2 regions of the Salinimonas sediminis genome follow, and region 2 is predicted to be linked to the other one. Evidence: predicted binding sites of a transcription regulator. Region 2 holds the regulator's gene; the other holds the start of a gene.
What was found. The regulator sigma-54, encoded in region 2, starts transcription at its own class of promoters, with help from an activator protein. The targets are predictions, from matches to a motif close to GTTGGCACGNNNNTNGNNT.

Region 1 (11,591 bases), 640 kb from region 2:
ACCTTGAGTCTAGTCTTTTGATAAAAAATTATACAATTTTTTGGCAAGTCGCTGATTCAGGGCAAGACTTTTCAAAGCCAGCAACCAGCTAATTTGGTGGGGTGGAGAGAGGCTATACAGCCGATGAAAACGGTGGCAACAGAGACTATAGCCGTAGACAAGATAACGCCTTTACAGGCGAAGCACTAAAAAATCAAAATGGCAGATAATTACTAATCAGCACAGGGGCTATTCATCGCAAGGTAAACGCTTGATAGCAAAAGGGGTATAGCGGTAGAAGGGTATAAAATGCCCGCCTGGATAATAAAAGCGTCTGCACCGCGGCTGTGTGAACATGCCGTGAGCATCCGGTAAACCAGCGCGCTATTAGAAAATGATAAACGTCATCGTGCTGATTTGAGTAAGCAGTGTGGTTACACACATTTTTTTCCGGTAAGCGCGCCTAATTACGGCATATGTAGCAATAGAAGGGGGGGTAAAACGGGTAGGTTTTAAGAATAGTCAATACACGCAATGTAAAGCTACCAACATCAGCGGTAATGAAAAAGTTACCGCAGGCAACAATTATTGCCAACATTCGCTTCAGGAATGCTGGCAATGTGCTTTTTACATCACATCCAGTCAGCGTTACGAATAACACCCACTGCTAAGCCTTCGATAGTAAAAGGCTGGGCCGACAAATCCACTTTAATTGGTGCAAATTCGTCATTTTCTGCATGCAGTAACACTTCATGACCGCGCTTTTCGAAGCGTTTAACAGTGACATCATCTTCCACCCTGGCAACCACCACCTGGCCATTATGCACATCCGTAGTACGGTGTACGGCCAATAAGTCACCATCTAAAATACCAATATCTTTCATACTCATGCCATCTACCCGCAACAAAAAGTCGGCGTGAGGACGAAACAAGGCAGGATCGACCTGATAGTGGCTTTCTATATGCTCCTGCGCCAGGATGGGTTCACCGGCAGCGACCCGCCCAATCAAAGGCAAACCCGTTTCTTCATTCGCGGCTTCATCTTCAAGCGGTGTTGTTAAGCGGATACCACGGGAGGTGCCGGGCAAAATTTCAATCACACCTTTGCGAGCCAAAGCTTTTAGATGTTCTTCAGCTGCATTGGCAGATTTGAACCCAAGATGCTGGGCGATCTCAGCCCGCGTAGGAGGCATACCCGTGTCCCGCATATTGGATTTAATAAGCTCAAGTACTTCTGTCTGTCGGGGGGTTAGTGGACGCATAAACAGCCTGGGTTTTCATACAGTTAACTGTGAGTATATACAGTTGGCCACATTTCGCAAGCGTTAACGCGCGGAAAATAACAGGTTTATGAACAGGTAGCACTAGCATGCCTAAAGCACTTTGGTAGGTAAACTCGTAAAGCCTATCTTTGTGGTCATGCTCGGGATGTCGAACTTGCTGGGCCGAATCAATTTAATCTTGTACCTTACCATCTAACTGTATCGAGCAATAGACTGGCCAGCGTGGTGACCGGTAATAATGCCGGTAGCCCCGCTTGATCACCCGGCCAAAGGTAGTATCGCTGGCCTGGGTCGATTATGATGCGAGTATTGGAAATATCCCCTATATTCAAAACGCCGTACGTGCACAGCCATGTGTGGTATTTTTTTCACAACCAGCGGGCTCGCTTAGTTACTATGAATTTTCAACTCAGGTTTATTGCGGTGGCGTTATCAATCTTCTCCAATGCCAGCTTTGCTATGCAGGCTGGCAGCTACTACTACGTTATCTCTGAGCAATGTAAAGCGGTAGGTTTGAGTGATGAACAGCACACAAAGCTGACGCCCGATGTCATGCTGTTCGAAGTAACGCCAGCCGGCATCAGCGATTATGCAGTAACCATGAATACCGCCGCCCTGACTGACTACACTGAGCAAGGCCAGCAGTTACTAAGTGCGTGGGAAAATGAACAGGTCTACACAGTGGGCCAGGCCGCGAACCCGGCACACAGTTATCACGACTTTTTACTGCAAAAAGAAACCCTTAGTTATACTCAACTGGCGCGCACGCTGAACTTGTTTTCGCAGGCGCAGAGCGCGCGAGGGCATTTTTTTAAACAGTTGTTGAAAATTGACGCTGATAGCGCGCGATTTAAGGCCGTAACCCGGGTGAGATTATTCGACGAAGGTTATCAGAATCGGTTATTTTTAAAGCAGTATGTGTCGGAGTATTTTTTACTCGACGAGAACAACAAACCGCGCCAGCCGGCCGTTATAACGGTGAATCATCGCGCCGCACTTACCAACGACCTTCATCGCCCCGGGCAACCTTGGTTTAGCAGTACCCAACAAGGGGCATGTGGCGAACGGCCGTCTTTCTAGTTATTGCCCTAACCGGCCGCTGGCACAAGCCTGTTTAGCGCTGACGTTTATTAAATACCGGTTTTTTTAAATCAAACTACCTGGCTCAATCAGCAAGCTGGATTGCGGCAGAGCCAGCCGTTACCGGTATTAATGGCAGGCGCACTGCAAGTCTTGCACATTCGGGGCTTACTACTGCACCCAGGCTGAGCACTACACTGATAATATTCGCCATACTGACCTTTGCGCTTTTTGTAATAACCACTGTCGCAGGACGGGCACTTATACACGGCGCGAAAAGCCTCGGTGAAGGTGTCACTGGCGATATTGACCTGATAAGACGGTTCGGTAAGCTCAGTAATAAATGCAGACGGCGCCAGCGGATCAGCAATAATGTAGCATTTGTGCCGCGCCCGGGTTAGCGCAACATAAAAAAGCCGACGCTCTTCAGCATAGGCAAATTCATCCTGCGCAGGTAGCAGTGCCTCTAACAAGATATCGGCTTTGTTCTGGCTGGGGAAACCGAGCTTGCCGTGGTTAAAGCCCAGCAATATACAGTGGTCAGCTTCCAGTCCTTTAGCGCCGTGAAAGGTCCAGTAGAACAAATTGTCCTGACTCAATGGCTGTAAAGTGGTGCGTGCATCTTCCAGTAAAAAACGATAACGCGCCATAATTGCTATAGAATCGCCGGGCGACTTTTTGCGTATAGCAGCCACAATATGTTTAGCCCGCTGGGTGGCATCCTGCTGGCCATAGACCAAATCATCCAGTAAGTATATTTGCGCTTCATCTACCTGCTCATGCGCGTCTACGCGTTTTTTATATTGGTATGGATTTGCCATAACAAACTGCCCGGCCGTATGCGCTATACTGCTGTTATAGCGAAATGTTTTTTCCAACCGGGTTACAGTATGGCTGCCGACGTAGCGCTCGAATTCGGTAGTCAGGGCAAGCTTACCGCCGGAAAAACGATAAATTGCCTGCCAGTCGTCCCCCACCGCGGTCAAGATCGGGGCCGGTCCCTGTTCCAGTAAACTTTTCAGTAGCGCCATTCGGGAGGTTGAAATATCCTGGAACTCATCAACCAAAATATGCCGATAACCGGGCTTCCACTGGGCATTTTCCACACACGTTGTGGCCCGACTTATCATGTCATCAAAGTCAATGGCTTGCTGGACGCTAAGTTCATTTTGATAGGCTCGATGAAAATGCGCTAATACCTGGGCATATAGCTCAGCGTTAATAACCCCATGTTGCTGTAACCGCGTAGCAATAGCTGTTTCATCCAGCTGCTCCATCCGAATGGCCTGCAGACAACTTAAAAAGCGCTGAGCCGCCAACTCCAGTGCGTTTTGCTCTTCAAGCCGGGCAATAATGTCGGCCTTATCGCGGGCCTGTAGCCTTATTCCGGCTTTGCTGAGCTGGGTTTTCAAGACGCTGGTTAATTGTCCTTCACTCCACTGGTAATGGAAGGTTTCGATGAGGGTCGCCTGCTCCGCCCGATACCATTTGCGGGTTTCACTTAGCAACCTGAGGTACGCTGCTTTCTCTACCCCCGGTTGCGGCTGCTGGTGTCGGTCCAGCGTATGATGTACCAGGTACACCTGGGTGCCGGTAATCTGAAAGTCGACGGGGGCAATCGCGCTATTTGCTGGCGGACCGGGAGCGTAGGTATAGTCTATACCCTGCATATAAAGCCAGTTGGCAATCAGTAGCGCCTGATAGCCCTTAACCCGCTCGCCCTGTAGGGAACGGTATTCTGTATCGCGCAGGTAAGCTTCATAGTGCGCCGGACTATCGAACCGAAAAGGGTCTACCGGTTGATACAACATCTGCATGAAGGTATGCAGTTGTTGGTCGCTATGAGCGATGTCCTGTTTTAGCCATTCTGTTGCCCATTCTTCCAACGCTTGTTTGTTATGGGTAAAGACCGATAGCGCGGGGGTAATACCACTTTGGTGTAGAATATGACGCCCTAAAGCGTGAAATGTCATTACTGCTGGGCGCCCCTCGCAGGGCACGCCAGTATCGGTGGCACGTTGCTGGATGCGCGCTTTTAATTCAGCTGCCGCAGCACTATTGTAGGCCAAAATTAAAATTTGCGACGGGTGGGCCTGTCCGGTTGCCAATAAGCTCAGCGCCTTGCCGACCATTACCGATGTTTTACCGGTCCCGGCCGCAGCCAGTACTAAATTGTGGTCGTTATTGCGTATCACGGCCTGGCGCTGCGCCAGGGTCAGTGGGTTCGCTTCTACATTATCTAAAAAATGGCGCTGGGCTTCTAGCTGCAGTGTTTCATAGCGCGCTCTCAGGGCCTCAGCATAGTGGCCCAGCGGGTTCACTTGCTGCAACTTGTGCAGCGTTTGTATTGAGGCAGCATCTAAGGGTTTATCGGCCGGCCATGTCTCACTATATAATGCAACCATTTGGGCTATCCGGGCAGATAGTGGCGCTATGTGGCTGTCGCGTAAATAGCTACTGCCGGCTTGGGTAATAAACTGTAAATGGGTTTGTTTTATCCGTTGTGGCGCGGCCTCGATAAGCGTTTTTACTACTTGCTGATGTAAGCTGGCGAGCATTTTTTTGGGTAACAACCGAACCGTTAGTTCGCGTGCATGACTGTATATATGCCATCGAGCGCTAAACCAACCTTCTTTGTATTCCGGCAATGCAGATAATTCATCGGCAGTCAGCGTAACAGCATTACGGCCTTGCCCAATCACGATAGTGTCATGATACAAACGAACTGATTTGAGGCCCAATAGCCGCCCAAATAATGTCGGATGGCAGACCGACTCTTGAAACACCATCATTTATTTCCTTAGCGCAACCTTTAAAGCTGTAGGCATCTGCGGTGCCCAACCCGGGAATATTATGCTATTTACGCTGCCGGCGCATTGTCTAAAACCTGCCAATTTCTAGTCCAGCCCTGCACGTTAAGATAGTGCGCGGGTCCCCGCTGCCGGCAACATTATTCCGCCAAGGCCGCTAATCAGCGGCAAATTGACGCCGCGCGAAGGCATAAGCGCGGCTGCTAATGCTCTTCTCAGACTTACTTATTGCCCCACTGAGCGCAGAATTTACTTCATCGCTCGCCGGTGCATTGCCGCTAAACAGAAGATCGTATCCCAGCTGCCACATATTTTGGGTGATAGAACGTCCCGTTATGCCTTCAACCGTTAAATCCAGGGCGCTATAGGCAAGCCCGGTGGGCCCGCCATATAAAAAACTGCCGGCTAAATCTGACACAACGCTGACCTGCGTAGCCGAAGATTGCTGATAAATATCTGCCACCACCGGTATGTGATTTAACAAATTGAGCGCATCGAACCCGTCGTTAATATCGGGACCATTTTGGCCAAACGCATAATCCAGCACGGCGTGCCATCCGGTAGTAGCCGGCGTCAACTGTGCATCAACCACGGGGTTATTTGTCCCTTCGTTTTCTTTATTAAACCCGCTACTGGTAGTGGGCGCTGAGGAAAGGGAGGCGTTAGGTTCGCTAGCCGGAACAGCCATCTTCACCGGTTGGACGGCCGCACTGGCGGCAGATTGCATAAGGTCATGCTGCAGTATCGCCAAAAAACGGTTTTGCAGATTGCTAATGCCCGCATCGACTTCCCCCATAGAGGGCAGATCTTCGCCGAGGGAGCCCAGGCCCATGGTGTCCATGAATTGTTGCTGTAGCGCATTTAATGCCCCCTCGCCCGCTGTCTGCGCCTCTGGCTTATCGACATCACTGCTGTCGCTGGCGCTAGGTGGTGCCCCATTACTGAGTAAATTAAACAACTGAGCAAATCCTGCTTCGGCAGCTACCGACGTGGCTGATGAAGAAGATACGGATAGATCGGGCGCGGTAGTGGGCGCCATGGTCTGGGGGCCGAAAAGGTCAAAATTAAGCATAGAAAACCCTACCCATTGGGCATATGTCAAGATTGTAAAGTTTTTGCAAAACACTGTTAGATAACAATAATTTGGCAAAAATCTCGGTTACTATAATTTCGCAATTCAGCTTAAAAGGACTTAGGCCACTACTCCATGAACAACCCACAAAACGGTGCTTCAATAAGCACATCTGACAGAGTTTGCTATGAAAATAGAATGCCACTTTTTGCTTGTTTTCCTTTCTTTACAATTAGCGGCTTGTAGCCAGACCCCCTCTCAGGAAGAAGCTGTTGTTGCTTCCAGCCCGACCAATCCGGATGTGACTCAGCGTGAAATAGCCGCCCATTCGTCTACCGCTGAGCATGGCGACCCGGCCTTTCGTCCACCTCGAACACAGCCAGTGGAGATAGTAAGCGTGCCAACCGGTTCGCTATTTAACCCCCAGCATGCTGGCAGTTTGTATGTAGTGCATCACAATCACACCGTGGGCGATATGGTGTTAATTGAACTAGATGAACAAACCTCCTCGAAAAAATCGGTAGACTACAATGAAGACAAAGCGAGCAGTTTTCAGATAAAGCCATTAACGGTAAATGCTGGGCCCATTCATATTGCCGATGACGATCTTAATATCGACCATGGGCAAGAGGGCGAATTTAGTAGCTCGGCTAACACCAGTCAGTCGAACACTCTGGAAGGAAAAATAACGGTATATGTGGTTGAGGTACTTCCAAACCGCAATCTGGTGGTAGCCGGAGAGAAGTGGATAACGATGAACCAGGGTAAAGAATATATTCGTTTTTCCGGTGACATCCGAACCCAGGATATCGATCTCAACAACACAGTAAGCTCTCAAAAGGTAGGCAATGCGCTTATTGAGTATTCCGGTAAAGGCACGCTTCAAGATAACCAGCAGCGCACCTTATTAAGTAAACTTTTTTCATTCTTCGGTTAATGGCAAATGAAGAATCTGCGGCGGGGCTTGATAGGTTGTTTAATGTTCGGGGTAAGCGCCATCGCAAGCGCGCAATGGATTCAGGGACAGGCCTCTTTAGCCGTCCACAATGCGCCCTTAGATGAGGTGCGCCGTATGGCTATCAAAAGTGCCATCGCAGATGCATCATTTACCTCAGGGAGCCTGATCACCGCGCAGGATGTCGTTATTGATGGCTTGCTGGTTAGCAGTAAAGCCGAAGTACATACTACCGGCCGTATTCAGCGGGTCGAGATTTTGCAAGAAACGCTAGAAGAAAACCAATTAACCGTGGTGATCCGCGCGAATATTACCCCGCTATTTCAGTGTGAAAGTGATAAATATGCGCGTTCTGTGGTGGTAAGTCAGTTGATATTGCTTAATCCTCGCCAAGCCGCCCACGGCGATATTTACGATTTTGGTGCAAAGATTAGCCAACGGTTTGCGCAGCAACTGCAGCGCCAGCCCGGCTCGCTGGATGTGCTTTTATACAATAAAGCCTTTATGCAACAAACTCGCCCGGTCACGTTCCTCCCCCTGCAGCTGAATGAAAAAGCCGCACTATTGGCCAGAGAGCTTGGAAAACAATTTATTATTTTCGGTCAAATTCGCGATATCAGTTTATTTGAACAGGTTAATACCAGTAAGACCCGGAATAACACTGCACTTCGGCGTAATTTCACTTTGGATATCTATGTTATCGACGCCTTTCGGCAAAGTGTGTTGCTGCAGGAAAGCTATTATAGCGAAGCAGACTGGACCTTTAGTCCGGCTAATGCGGTAGATACCAGTAACAGTTTATTCTGGCGCAGCGACTTTGGCAGAGTCGCTCTGAATACCGTTAATTCTGCCGTATCCGATATAAGCCATGCCATTGCATGTGAAAAAACGGTCACCCAGGTTATCGATCACGTGCCCGACGGGGTCGTGATAGGCATGGGGGAGAAAGAAGGCGTACAAGTGGGCGATGAATTTACGCTGGTCAAATACCAAACGCTCAAGCGCACGGCGTCAACCGGCTTAACACTGACCCGACCTTTACCGCAATTCACCTTTAAAGTCACCAATATTAATGCGCATGTTGCTATACTACAGGGAACTACACAGCACGCGCTGGCGGCTGTAAATCTGTACGATTTGATCGCACCTAGCACTATAAAAACGTCAAAAAAGGCTGTTACTGGCCCCGATTAACCGCTTATAGTAGGCTGTGTTGATTGAGTATTTTGTAGCGCCATGGTATGCATGTAGTCTATCAGTATTAGTTGACCAGGCACTCTATTTCACAGTGCGATTTGGTAGTGAGAGAAAAAGGCGGGTAACCCATAATAATGCGTCCATCAGTGCAGCAAGATATTCATGCCATACAATCTATTGAAGCCGTACCTACTATCCTGAGCATGATTTCTGAATCAACCGGTTTGCGCTTTGTTTGTATAGCTCGGGTAAGCCCCGATAACTGGACAGCCTGCGCTGTGCTGGATAACGCCAACTTTAATCTATTGCCAGGCGATACGCTGGAAATAAGCACAACTTTTTGCGAGCAGGTTAGGAGTTCGCAAAAAGAGGTTATGATAGATCATGTGGAACAAGACAACGTTTATCATAATCATCCAACGCCGAAAATGTACGGCTTTGAAAGCTACTTTTCGTACCCTATCTATGACGCTCAGGGCGACTTTTTTGGGACACTGTGTGGCTTAGATCCTCTTCCCATGAAGCTTAAAACTGATACTACGCGCAGTATGATTGCTTCATTTGCCCAGCTTATCTCCCGTCAGTTATCTGCTGAAAGGCGTTTTTCAGAAGCTCAGCAGGCTCTTCAGGAAGAACAGGCCATGGCGCAGCTCAGAGAACAATACATCGCTATTTTAGGCCATGACCTGCGCACCCCGCTGTCGTCTATTATGATGGGTGTAGATGTTTTAAAGCTGATGCCATTGGCTAAAGATGCGGCCTCAGTATTAAAGCGAATGGAAAACAGTGCCAAGCGTATTTCCTTGTTAACTGACAATGTGATGGATTTCACGCACGGGCAAATGGGCAAAGGTATCCCCATCAAAAGAGTACCCTGCGCTAATTTGGCCGAGGTGTTAAAGCACACCGTGGCTGAGCTGGAAAGTAATTATCATAAACGCACATTCATTAGTAATATTGATGTTACCGGCGTAATTTACTGCGATACCGGCCGCTTAGCTCAGTTGTTATCTAACCTGCTAATAAATGCGCTGGTGCATGGCGACAGCAGCCAGCCTGTTGTTATCAACGCTCATAACCGCAATGGGCAACTCCTTATTGAAGTCGCTAACGGTGGGCAGCCTATCCCGGCAGAAACCCAGGCCAGGTTATTTCAACCATTCTGGAGAAACCCTTGGCAGGGCGCCCATAAAGGCCTGGGGCTTGGATTGTTTATAGCTTCGCAAATTGCAGCAGCCCATCAGGGCGAGCTTGCCGTTGCGTCTGACGAACAACAAACCACATTTACTTTTACTGCCCAGCTTTAGGCCAGTTCACGCTTAAAAATACTTGATGAGCGCGTGCTTACTTCGTCTTTTATAGCGCGAGAAGGCCCGGGTTGGCCAATACAAACCTGCCCCCATCAGCCCCGCACAAAGCCAAATTTGCCATACATGATCGAAGGCAAACCACTGCCCGTAATTAGCGCCAAAGACAGCTAACGCCAGCTGATAACTCATTAATAATACGCCCAAATGTAGAATATAAAAAAACATTGGCGCAGCGCCAAAAATCTCTATACCCCAAGAGAAGCGGTTATTGACATTTTCTAGCAGACCGAGCAGCAGTAAGGCGCCCCCCAGGGTAAACAAGACAAAGTCTAAGGAAGGCGGGTATTTGGTATAGTTTACAAATTGCATAACGTTATACAGCCAGTCTGCATGCCCCGTAAAAGACAGAGCTTCGCCATACCCCAGACGTGTTCGCAAAAGCCCCAATAGCAGCCATAACGCTACCGCAAGGCCGATTAATACACGCTGACGTAGTGCGCTTGAAACGGTCTGGGCGTACATCCGGCCCAGGCTATATCCCAATAGAATCACGCCAATCCAGGGCAATACCGGATACGACGCTTTGATAGCAAAGCCTTCACTGGTATAAATAAACCCTGGGTCATGCAAGATAGTCCACAGCGTGTAACCTCTTTGTCCCGGCGTAAAAGAGATCGGATCCAGCAGGTTGTGGCCCGCGACAATCGTTATACCAAGGCACAGCAGTATCAGCCAGGGCAAGCGGCATAATATCCCCAACAGCAACATGCTAACCCCTATTGCCCACATGACCTGCAACCATAACGTGTCATAACTGCCCATCCACAACCAATTAATAACGGCTATTTCAATGCCAATAATAAACAGCCCACGCTTAAGCAGAAATGCTGAGGCGGATCGGGGAGGCTGGTGTGCGGGATGGGCGTACAGCCATGCTGAAACCCCCGTTAGAAAAACAAACACCGGCGCACAAAAATGAGCCGCCAAACGGGTAAAAAAGAGCGCCGGACTGGTGCTGTCCAGGTCCATAGGATCGGTAACCTGCTGGTGATAGAAAAACCGCTCCCGAACATGGTCGACCAGCATCAGCAGCATGACTAAGGCACGTAAAATATCGATAGCAGCAATCCGCCCGGTAGGCGGGTTGCGCTGTATGGTGGACGCGCCGGCGCCTGTGTTTGCCGCTATAGGAGAATATGCAGAGGATAATATCGGGGGCGCGAAACTACTCATAAGATGTCTATTTACTCTTGTTCGATTTATCTAGCACCGTCTGCTTTATCTCGGTGCCAGCTTTTCTATCAGCGGCCGGGGGCTTTGCCTTTTATTGCGGCTAAACATACCAGTAACATTTAGAGATGTGATAACATAACAATAGTCTATCGGTAAACAATCGTGTTGTCGAACCTCCGTGGCCCGTCTATCAATCGCCCGTCTATCAATCGCCCGGCTATCAGTGGGCCGGAGCTCAATAGTGCGGTGGCACAATAAAATTGCCTCATTATACGGTCAGCTTCATCTACGCTGGCTCGGTAGGCGGAATCGAGTACCGGTTAACCTGCCCTCGCCGCAATTACCTATGAAAAGCCTTGCACGGCCCCCAGAAGAAATCTTTTACTGTTGTATTCACATATTGCAAACTGAACCAAAGGGCTGACAAACCCGTTACCAACACTATGAAAAACACAATGACGTCCTTTGCTCTGGCTTACCTTGCCATACTCATCGCGTTTGGTTTACTCGATGGTATCTGGCTGGGCGTTATTGCTATGCCTTTGTACGTAGACTATTTCAGTGGTTTGTTACGCGCACAGTTTGTCAGCTGGCCCTGGATAGTATTCTACGTGTTGTATTGTTTAGCGGTGGTGGTATTGGCGGTGCGGCCAGCGCGGGGCCGGCCAGTCG
Region 2 (11,591 bases):
GCAAATTGACAGGGCGGGCGCCGATTGCACAGCCGCCAGGTAACGATACGTTTGCTTTACCATGGCGGGCCAATAAAGGCCCTAATACCAAGATCGACGCACGCATGGTTTTCACTAACTCATATGAGGCGGTGACGCTACTTAAGGCATCGGCAGTCAGACGTACTTCGTTTTGCTCGCGGGAAACTTTCACCCCAAGTTCCGCTAACAAGGCCGTGGTGGTATTGATATCTCGTAACGCAGGGACATTGGTGTACCGGCATGGCTTATCAGTAAGCAGCGCCGTCATCAGCAAAGGTAAAGCCGCATTTTTAGCCCCGGAGATACGCACATCACCGCGCAACGGGGGAGATTTTTTAATGACTAATTTATCCACTTAAAGGGCCTGATTTATTGCGGAATATGGAACTGACGCTCGCGCTGCCAGTCTGCTTCACTGAAGGTTTTAATTGAAATAGCATGCATACTGCCATCGGCAATTTTGTCAGATAACGGGCCATAAATAGCCTGCTGACGCTTAACCCGGCTCAATTGGGCAATTTCATCGCTCACTGCGATAATCGAATAATGTGAACCGTCACCCTTCACGTGTACTTCTGTCAGGTTAAGGGCATCTTTTAAGATCGCTTCAATCTCAGCTACATCCATAAATTTCGTTGCTCTTATTTGTTAACGTTGTGGCTATTCTACAGGCAAAAGGCCATCGACGTCGCTGATTTTAGCCAGTTTGAGTAGTTTATGCGGCACTTCGGTCAGGCGCACCTTTATCTGGTGTTGGCGGGCATCCCGTATAGCATTGATTAACCATGCCAGTCCGGCGCTGTCCACCCGCTCAACGTCGGCTAAATCAAACGTACATTGGCCGCTATCCTGCAATTGTTGTTGTTGCTTGGATGACAGTATTGACCACCAGTTATCGCTAAGCGTTTCACGGTCAAGATGACCGTGCACACTTATTACCGAGTCGCTACTGACCTGAAACAGACTCACGCGTTGTCCTTTTTCTGTTCCATTTCTTTTTTCAGCTCAAGCGGGTTTTCAATTTTTTCTTCCATCAGCGCAATCACTTTATCAATACCTTGCTGGCGGATGATCGACTCAAATTCGCTACGCTTGCTATCCAACATGCTGATGCCTTCAGCGACCATATCGAAGGCTTTCCACTCGTTGGTTTTGTTATTTTTACGTACTTTAAACGCAACTTTAATCTCAGGACGGGTCGGATCTTTAATAATGGCGCGTACCACGACATAAGTTTTGTCATCGACATCCGTCGCCGGCTCAAAAATCACTTCCTGATTGTCATAATAGCTCATTGCGACAGCGTAAGTGGTAATCAGGTATTCACGGAACACCTTAACAAACTCAGATAACTTTTCCCGTGGCACTGACGTAGCATGTTTGCCCAATACCTTAAAGGCGGCAAACTGATAGTCAGTGTGGGGAAGCAGCTCTTCTTTCATAATTTTACGCAGTTCTTCAGGGTCATTTTTTATAGAAGACTGGTCGCTTTTAATCCGGCTAAACGTTTGGTTCGCCACTTGTTTAATCATGGCATACGGATTTTCTTCGTTAACTTCCTGGGCCTGGGTAACGCTGGCAGTCAGCAGCATCGCCACGCCAAATAGTGCAGATAATTTTTTCACGGATATCTCCTAAGATGTCAAATTCGGTAACGTCACGGCAGTACGGTTAGTCTTCGTCTTTGCCACGACTAAATAAAAACTGTCCAATCAGGTCTTCTAGTACCAATGCTGATTTGGTGTCCTGCAGATAATCACCATCCTGCAAATTAGCGATACCATCAAACGAGAAGCCGGGCTGAAAGCCAACATACTGTTCGCCCAGCAAACCAGAGGTCAAAATAGACACTGAACTGGTTTCCGGAAATTCGCTGTACTTGCTGATAATGCTAAGCTCTACCACCGGGGTATAATCTTTTTTATCCAGCGTAATGGAAGTAACCCGACCTACAGTGACCCCGCCTACTTTCACCGCCGAGCGCTCTTTTAGCCCGCCGATATTGTCAAATTTTGCGTACAGCGTGTAGGTATCACCTTTCGTAGACATTGTCTGATTTGCCACATTCAGGGCCAGCATCAGCAAAGCACCTATCGACAATAAGACGAAAACCCCAACCATGAGTTCCGCTTTATATTTGTTCATTTTGTTCCCCTACTCAATTCCGAACATCAGGGCGGTTAAAATGAAATCCAACCCCAGTACCGCTAATGATGAAAAGACCACGGTTTGAGTGGTCGCTTTGCTGATTCCCTCTGAGGTGGGTGTGGAATCATACCCCTTAAATATGGCAATCCAGGTTACAACTAAGGCAAATACCAGGCTTTTTATAATGCCGTTACCGACGTCATTACCCCATTCTACCGACGACTGCATCAGCGACCAGTAGCTGCCCGCATCAACACCCAACCAGTCGACGCCAACCACGTGGCCGCCCAAAATACCTACCGCACTAAATATTGCAGCCAGCAATGGCATAGAGATAAGCCCGGCCCAAAAGCGCGGTGCGACTACCCGGCGTAACGGATCTACTGCCATCATTTCTAAGCTAGATAATTGCTCTGTGGCTTTCATCAAGCCTATTTCCGCAGTTAGTGCAGAACCTGCCCGGCCCGCAAACAACAGGGCGGTCACCACCGGCCCCAGTTCCCGTAACAGCGACAGCGCAACCATCGGCCCCAGGCTGCCTTCCGCGCCATAGTCGACCAGGATAGTATATCCTTGCAGTGCCATTACCATGCCGATAAACAGGCCTGACACTACAATAATCAGTAAAGACTGTACCCCGACCACATAAATTTGCTGAATAGTCAGAGGGACATTTTTAAGCTTTGGCAACGCAAAGATGGCGCCAATCAGCATTAGTCCGGCCCGGCCTATTGCCGCGACTTTCGCGATACTATTAGCGCCTAATGCCTGAATCGGATTCATTTCACGTCTCCAAATAAGGCGTCTTCGAGTTTGTCAGACGGGTAATGAAATGGTACCGGCCCATCTGCCTCACCTTTTAAAAACTGCTGAACCAACGGCGACTCACTGTTACGTATTTCATCAGCGGTGCCCTGCCCTATAACCTTTTGGTCAGCCAAAATATAAATATAATCGGCAATGGTCAGCACTTCAGTAACATCATGGGTGACCACAATACTGGTTACATCAAGCGCATCATTGAGCTGGCGAATCAGCTTAACCAATACCCCCATGGAAATCGGATCCTGTCCGGCGAAGGGCTCGTCGTACATAATCAGGTCCGGATCCAAAGCAATAGCCCTGGCCAATGCAGCCCGGCGCGCCATCCCGCCAGATAATTCACTGGGCATAAGTTTGGCTGCTCCGCGTAAGCCGACAGCTTGCAGTTTCAACGCCACAATAGTGTCAATCACGTCAGGCGCCAGGCGGGTATGCTCTTTTAGCGGAAACGCCACGTTATCGTGAACATTCATATCGGTGAACAACGCCCCGCTTTGAAACAGCATGCTCATACGCCGCCGGGTTTCGTATAATTTGCTGCGATTCATGGCCACTATCGATTTGCCATCAAACCGAATATCCCCCTGATCTGGGGTCAATTGCCCGCCAATTAAGCGCAGCAATGTGGTTTTACCAATACCACTGGGGCCCATTACTGCGGTGATTTTGCCTTTTGGAACGTTAAGCGAAATATCGTTGTAGATAACTCGCCCACCGCGCCTGAAGGTCATTTTGTCTATATCGACTAAATTATCCATACCAGAATTTGTGGGTCCTTACCGGTTGCCCGCTATCTCGGCCGGCCGTTGAGCCTGGTGAAGATGCTGCAATTAAAAAGTTTACTGACCAGTGTAGTTTGTGCATTGTACGCTTTTTTCCCACCCCATCCAAAAAGAAATAGTTACAAGTTATGTTCGAAAAAGCCGAATCATGTTTGGTCACTATGATGGTGAAGCAGCCAGTACTCACCGCCGTATTCTTACCCTGATCACTCGCTATGATGTCACACTGCCCAGCGCAGTTGTTTATACTAAACCTACGCTCTATGACCCATCCCCTTTAAACTATGTTCCGTCACGGGGGCTAAGTCACTTATATCCCGTCATTTGCCCAGTCGCTCATGTTTAGACGCTTATGTCTTGCCGCTTATGTCTTGCCGCTTATGCACAATAACCTATTGCCGGTAGGCTGGGGCACACACGCCATCGCCTTGAACCATCTGTTGTGAATGATGGGGGTAAATTCATACGTTCATATTTATACGTTCATAATTATACGTTCTATGAGCAATGACCGCGCCAGCTTGAGGTTTATTGCAAAAGATGGACTATTTGTCATTTTTAGCGTGCGCCGATTATGCCACAAAGTTCCCCGGCTTGTTCACTACAAAGCCGCCGTGAATATTCATATAATTCAATTATATCAACTGCCTGCCACTGCGCGGGCGCCACTTAACAGCGGGACAGGTTGACGTCTGGCAACTGCGCTGAATCGCCGGCATGGCCAACCATCTACAATATATCTGGCTATAGCTACTCCCCCGCATGACCCCAGGTTAACTTCTGCATCGAGCAAAAACGGCAGGAGGCCAGGAAATACTGGTAGAAGTTTCATTAAAACCGGCTCGGCTAACTGCCCGCCAGCCCAGACTAAAGTACAATAAGCATAGGCAAAAGAGGCATATTCTGAGACAATCGCGGGAAATTCCAAACGATTAAGATTTGCCGTGCTGTTACAGGTTTTCATATTTGTGGTCGGACTTATTGTCCTGAGCTGGGGAGCGGACCGTTTTGTCTATGGCGCTTCCGCACTGGCTAAGAATATTGGTATTTCACCAATGATGATTGGTTTGACAATTGTGGCCATGGGGTCGTCAGCGCCCGAGATTGTGGTTTCCGCAATGGCATCAGTAAATGGCTCGCCGGATACCGCGGTGGGGAACGCGCTGGGCTCGAATATTACCAATATCGGTTTGGTATTAGCTATCACTGCCCTGGTGAAACCACTTACCGTCTCCTCCACCACCCTCAAACGCGAAATGCCAGCGCTGTTGGTCATTACTATTATTGCGATGGCTTTCATGTTTAACGGCCAGCTGGCGCATATTGAAGGTCTTTTCCTGTTCGGCATGTTTATTTTTGTATTAGCCGGCATGGCGTGGTTATCGTTGCATGTAGAAAAAACTGACCCTCTGATGGCCGAAACCACAGATGAAATCCCGTCTAACGAGCATACCGGTAAGGCCGTGTTATGGATTGGCGTAGGCCTGCTGTTATTACCCTTAAGTGCCCACTACATTGTCGACTCCGCAGTATATATAGCTCGCTTCTTTGGGATTAGTGACTTGGTAATTGGCTTGACGGTGATTGCGCTGGGCACCAGTTTACCCGAATTAGCCGCCAGTATAGCCGGGGTAATGAAAGGTGAGGACGACTTAGCGCTGGGGAATATTATCGGTTCCAATATCTTTAATTTGCTGGCAGTACTGAGTATGCCGGGGCTGATTGCGCCGGGGCCGCTTGACCCGGATGTTTACCACCGTGATATGTATGTGATGTTTGGTCTTACCGCGCTGCTGTTTTTCTTTAGCTTCAGCATTATTGGTAAAAAACAGATAGGCCGCGCTGAAGGTAGTTTGCTGCTGGTGTGCTTTTTAGGCTATCAAGTATTATTGTTCTGGTGAGGCCTTCTCTATGCATGACATCTTTTTAGCTTCGGCAAAACGGGTTATCGACATTGAAAACCGGGCTATCGCAGCGCTATCGGCGCGTTTAAGCGATGAATTTGTCAGCGCCTGTGAGATCCTGTTTCACTGCAATGGTAAAGTTGTGGTAAGTGGTATGGGAAAATCTGGCCATATTGGCAATAAGATAGCCGCCACCCTTGCCAGTACCGGTACGCCTGCCTTTTTCATGCATCCAGCCGAGGCTAACCATGGCGATCTGGGCATGTTGGGTAAAGAAGATGTGCTCCTGGCTATCTCTAATTCTGGCGAGACCAGTGAGTTAATTAATTTACTGCCAGTGGTAAAGCGGCTGAATGTACCGGTTATCGCCATGACTAACAGCCGCTCCAGTACGCTGGGGCAATACGCCGACGTGATACTTGATATCAGTGTATCGCAGGAAGCCTGCTCGCTGGGTTTAGCCCCGACTTCCAGTACTACCGCTACGCTGGTAATGGGTGACGCGTTGGCCATTGCCCTGCTGGATGCCCGCGGTTTTACGTCGGACGACTTCGCCCTATCCCACCCCGGCGGCAGCCTGGGCCGTAAGCTATTATTAAAAGTGCACGACATTATGCTTACCGGGCAGGACCTGCCCCTGGTATCGCAGCAAGCCACTATCAGCGAAGCCTTACTGGAAATCTCTCGCAAAGGTTTGGGGATGACCGGCATCCTGGACAGCCAGAAGAAATTGGCAGGGATATTTACCGACGGTGACTTACGGCGGGTACTGGATAGCCGCACCGATATTCATACTACCGGCATTGACCAGGTCATGACCCGTGGTGGAATTACGGCAAAACCGCAGGAGTTGGCTGTAGAGGCGCTGAATACGATGGAAGCTCGCAGTATCACCGCGCTGATGGTCGTGGATGACCAAAGGTATCCCATTGGCGCATTTAATATGCACATGTTACTTAAAGCAGGAGTTTTATAATGCCTCATGTAGTGACCTTTTACGGGATGCTGGAAGAGAAAAGTTTTAATCGCTTGAAACAGCTTAAACTGCTGGTGTGCGATGTGGACGGGGTGTTTTCCGATGGGCGGATTTATCTTGGTAACGACGGCGAAGAACTAAAAGCCTTCCACACCCGCGATGGCTATGGCCTGAAAGCGGTGGTCAAAAGTGGCATTCAAGTTGCTGTCATTACCGGCCGTCGTTCTGCTATTGTAGAAAATCGAATGCAGGCGCTGGGTGTTCAACATATTATTCAGGGTGAAGAAGACAAAGCCACAGCTTTGCGTACGTTAAGTGAAAGTCTGGGCATTACGCCGGCCGAGGTGGCCGCAATTGGCGATGATGTTCCAGATTTAGGTATGTATCAGTTTGCTGACACCAAAGTGGCAGTGAAAGACGCTCACCCTCAGGTTACGGCTGCCGCAAACTGGGTGTTGACCAAGCCTGGCGGCTTTGGCGCGGTGCGTGAGCTGTGCGATATTATTCTCCAGGCCCATGATAAGCTGGACGGTATTCACGGAGCCAGCATATGAACCGGCTGGGTATCAGTATAGCCGCGCTGTTTGTACTGGTATTGCTGGTATATATGCCAGTATGGTTAACCGAGCCAACGGCCACTCAGTCAGGCAACAGCAATGATGCACTAAAACCGGCTTACACGGCTAAAAACCTGACGACCACTTTGTACAATGAAGAAGGGGCCCTGAACCATCAGGTCTTTGCCAAAACCATGGAACATTATGATCAGCTGGGTTTTGTGCAATTTGAAGAACCTAAATATACCGTATATGTGGATGCCGACCAGAGCCCCTGGCAGGTCACCTCGAATGAGGGTACGCTGTATAACAACAATTTAATTGAATTAGAATCGCAGGTCAGGGTACGTAGCTTTACCGAAGATGCGTTTGTAAAAACCATCGAAACTGACTTTATTAAAATTAATCTGGACGACAAAACACTCTTTTCAGATCAGCCAGTGGTTATCCGCGGAGCAACGTTTGTCGTAAACAGTAATGGCATAAAAGGCGACCTTAGCTCGCAAGAGTATGAGTTGATTGATCATGTACAAACCACTTTTTCCCCTGGCCTCTAGCCTGTTAGCCCTGTTATGTTTTGTTGCTCCGGTAACAGCTGGCAGTGGTGATTTTCAAAAACCGATTACGGTAGACGCTCGCACCCAGTCGATGGATGGTAAAAATAAAGTTACCCGGTTCAAGGATAATGTGACGATAACGCAAGGCACGTTGACGATAGAAGCCGATGAAGTTGAGGTGAGCGCTAAAGATGGCGAAGGGCGCGAAGTCATGATTGCCAGGGGTAACCCAGCGAAGTATTCACAAACCATGGATGATGGCAGTAAAGTTACCGCCCAGGCCAGCGAATTGCGTTATGAAGTGAACAAGCGCACTATCTCTATGCGGGGCGATGCCAGAATTAGCCAGAATAGTAGTATGGTACGTGGTGACAGTATTACTTACGACATGGTAAAAGAACAGTTACTGGCAACCAGTAGTGATAATAATGACGATAGCCGGGTCACCACTGTTTTTCGGCCTCAGTCTATTAAAAAATTGAATGACAACAAGGACGACGCAACGGCCAAGGATAGTGCTGATGAGCAAAAGAACGGCGAAGGTGACAACTAAGTATGGCAACATTGTCTGCCGCAAATCTTGCGAAATCGTATAAGTCCAGACAGGTAGTACGTGATGTCAGCCTGTCAGTCTCTACTGGCCAGATTGTGGGTTTATTAGGGCCCAATGGGGCTGGTAAAACCACTACCTTTTACATGATAGTGGGGTTAGTTGCGCTGGATAAGGGTAAAATCTTAATTGATGATAACGAGCTTACCCACCAGCCAATGCACGAACGGGCGCGCCAGGGAATCGGCTATCTGCCGCAGGAAGCATCGATATTTCGTAAATTAACAGTACACGAAAATATCATGGCTATTTTGCAGACCCGCAGCGGGCTTTCCGCTACCAAAAGAGAAGAAGAAGCTGACGCGCTACTTGATGAATTCAATATCAATCATATACGTAATAGTACCGGTATGAGTTTGTCAGGCGGAGAACGCCGCCGGGTAGAGATTGCCCGGGCATTAGCGGCTAATCCGCAGTTTATTTTGTTGGATGAGCCATTTGCCGGTGTTGACCCAATATCGGTAAATGATATAAAGAAAATCATCCAGCATCTGCGCGACAGAGGCATAGGGATCCTCATTACAGACCATAACGTACGGGAAACCCTGGATGTATGTGAAGAAGCCTACATCGTAAGTCACGGAGAGCTCATCGCCCAAGGTAGTGCGGAGCAAGTATTAAGCAACCAGAAAGTACGTGATGTATACCTAGGTGAGCAATTCAAGCTATAGTAAGGTATGAGTGACATTGTCATACCTGTGGTTCACCGCTTAAGTACACGCGTACCCGAGTTTAAAATAAGACGTAGATGAAACCATCTTTACAACTAAAATTTAGTCAACAGTTAACCATGACCCCGCAGTTGCAGCAGGCTATTAAGCTATTGCAGCTGTCGACTCTTGATCTTCAGCAGGAAATTCAGGAAGCCCTGGATTCAAACCCCTTGTTAGAGGTAGATGAAAGCAGTGATAACGATATTACCGAAAAAAATAATATCGATAATGACAACGACAATGTAGAAGCCACTGCCAGCACCAGCGACAACATGGACTCGGGCGAAGCGATGGAGAAAAATGATTTACCCGACGAGTTGCCTATCGACAGTACCTGGGATGAGTATTATTCAGCGTCCTCAGCCCCTGCCCCCGGCCCGGGCAGTGACGAAGATCAAATTTTTCAGGGCGAAACCACCGAGAATATTCAGGACCATCTGCTCTGGCAAATGCGTTTAACGCACTTTTCGGATACCGACCGCGCCATCGCGATGGCGATTATTGACTCGATCGACGAGTCAGGCTATTTAACCGTATCGGTAGAAGATATTCTGCAAAGTGTGAATAGCGAAGACGCCGAAGAAGTTATCGAAGAAGATGAAGTTGAATGTGTGTTGAAACGTATTCAATTATTCGACCCACTTGGTTCGGGATCGCGCAGCCCGCAAGAGTGTTTGCTGGTTCAGCTACGCCAGTTCGCTATCGACACGCCTTGGCTGGAAGAAGCCAAAATGCTGTTACAGGATTATTCAGACTTATTGGGCAGCAAAGATTATCGTACCTTAATGCGCAAAACGAAGCTGAAAGAAGATGAACTGCGTGAAGCAATGCGGTTGTTGCAGACGCTAAACCCTCGTCCAGGTAGTGCATTAATTACAAAAGAACCCGAATACGTGATTCCGGACGTATCAGTTACTAAGCGCAATGGACGATGGGCAGTTGAGCTCAACCCTGACAGTTTGCCAAAGCTTAGCGTAAACCAGCAATATGCTGCGATGAGCCGCCGCGCCAGAAACAGTAGCGACTCACAATTTATTCGCTCGCACATGCAAGAAGCAAAATGGTTTATTAAAAGCCTTGAGTCACGAAATGATACGCTGCTTAAGGTAGCCAACTGCATAGTGCAGCAACAAATGGGCTTTTTTGAACATGGCCCGGAAATGATGAAACCAATGGTTTTAAACGATGTCGCAGAAATGGTAGATATGCATGAGTCGACAATTTCCCGGGTAACTACCCAGAAATATATGCATACACCGCGCGGTATTTTTGAATTGAAATATTTCTTTTCAAGCCACGTGGCGACAGAATCTGGTGGTGAGTGCTCCTCTACCGCCATACGTGCACTAATTAAGAAGCTGGTGGCTGCCGAGAAACCTAGCAAACCACTTAGCGATAGCAAAATTGCTCAGTTGTTGGCCGAGCAAGGTATAAAAGTTGCCCGGCGAACAATAGCAAAATATCGGGAATCGTTATCGATCCCACCGTCGAACCAACGCAAAAGCCTGATTTAGTAGGGCTTGCTCACAATAAGGAAGACGAACTATGCAAATCAATCTTACTGGTCATCATATTGAGATCACTGACTCTTTGCGTACTTATGTCGATACAAAATTCAGCAAATTAGAGCGTCATTTTGACCATATTTCTAATGTTCATGTCATTTTAAATGTCGAGAAACTGGCACAGAAAGCTGAAGCTACGGTTCACCTTAGTGGGGCGGAGGTTTTTGCTTCGGCAGAGAATACTGATATGTATGCGGCCATTGATAGCATGGTAGATAAACTGGACAGGCAAGTTATCAAGCACAAGGAAAAGCTGAAAAAGCATTAGTCAGTTAATATGGATATACAAGCCATTGTAAGCCTGGACCGCACTAAATGTGCGGTTCAGTGCAATAGTAAAAAGCGAATTCTCGAGATCATCAGTAATATCGCCGCCCAAAATAACCCGGAAGTGGAAGAGACGACAGTATTGAATGCGCTGATGGCTAGAGAACGTATGGGCAGTACTGGAATTGGTAATGGTATTGCGTTGCCCCATGGGCGTTTGCCCGGGCTGGACCGCGTAATTGCCATCGTGGTGACCAGTGATCCGGCTATCGATTTTGATGCAATTGATCGCAAGCCTGTGGATATTTTCTTTACCCTGTTAGTGCCTGAAGAGCAAACCGAAGGTCATCTTCAAACACTGGCGATGGTGGCCGGTAAGTTAAGTGACAAAGATACCCTGAAAGCCATTCGCCGAGCACAAACCGGGGATGATATTATTGCAGCACTACAATCATAATTGCCACCTACACAGAGCCCCTGTGTAGGTATAAGGAAGCAGCGCTTTGAAGCTCATTATTATAAGTGGCCGGTCCGGCTCGGGTAAATCAGTTGCGCTACGAGCCTTGGAAGACCTGGGATATTATTGTGTAGATAATATCCCGGTCAACTTACTCCCTGCCCTTACCCACTCCGTGTCGCAAGAGTACGACCAGGTAGCCGTTAGTATCG

Region 1: D0Y50_RS00395 (flagellar basal body L-ring protein FlgH) is a predicted target of sigma-54. The motif match lies at 6,295-6,313, and genes of this name have one in related genera.

What each region holds. Positions count from the first base shown of each region.
Region 1 covers NZ_CP031769.1:78,255-89,845, reverse strand. Annotated here, with positions in the region: gene lexA (transcriptional repressor LexA) at 612-1,241, opposite strand; gene D0Y50_RS00410 (hypothetical protein) at 1,659-2,342, shown strand; gene D0Y50_RS00405 (UvrD-helicase domain-containing protein) at 2,432-5,134, opposite strand; gene D0Y50_RS00400 (hypothetical protein) at 5,310-6,224, opposite strand; gene D0Y50_RS00395 (flagellar basal body L-ring protein FlgH) at 6,412-7,161, shown strand; gene D0Y50_RS00390 (flagellar assembly protein T N-terminal domain-containing protein) at 7,204-8,373, shown strand; gene D0Y50_RS00385 (GAF domain-containing sensor histidine kinase) at 8,511-9,683, shown strand; gene D0Y50_RS00380 (DUF1624 domain-containing protein) at 9,696-10,919, opposite strand; gene D0Y50_RS00375 (DUF2177 family protein) at 11,375-11,591, shown strand, end outside.
Region 2 covers NZ_CP031769.1:715,615-727,205, reverse strand. Annotated here, with positions in the region: gene murA (UDP-N-acetylglucosamine 1-carboxyvinyltransferase) at 1-376, opposite strand, end outside; gene D0Y50_RS03300 (BolA family protein) at 391-648, opposite strand; gene D0Y50_RS03295 (STAS domain-containing protein) at 682-990, opposite strand; gene D0Y50_RS03290 (MlaC/ttg2D family ABC transporter substrate-binding protein) at 987-1,613, opposite strand; gene mlaD (outer membrane lipid asymmetry maintenance protein MlaD) at 1,693-2,166, opposite strand; gene mlaE (lipid asymmetry maintenance ABC transporter permease subunit MlaE) at 2,176-2,952, opposite strand; gene D0Y50_RS03275 (ATP-binding cassette domain-containing protein) at 2,949-3,749, opposite strand; gene D0Y50_RS03265 (calcium/sodium antiporter) at 4,718-5,674, shown strand; gene D0Y50_RS03260 (KpsF/GutQ family sugar-phosphate isomerase) at 5,685-6,653, shown strand; gene kdsC (3-deoxy-manno-octulosonate-8-phosphatase KdsC) at 6,653-7,207, shown strand; gene lptC (LPS export ABC transporter periplasmic protein LptC) at 7,204-7,767, shown strand; gene lptA (lipopolysaccharide transport periplasmic protein LptA) at 7,736-8,320, shown strand; gene lptB (LPS export ABC transporter ATP-binding protein) at 8,323-9,048, shown strand; gene D0Y50_RS03235 (RNA polymerase factor sigma-54) at 9,126-10,604, shown strand; gene hpf (ribosome hibernation promoting factor) at 10,636-10,923, shown strand; gene ptsN (PTS IIA-like nitrogen regulatory protein PtsN) at 10,933-11,379, shown strand; gene rapZ (RNase adapter RapZ) at 11,426-11,591, shown strand, end outside.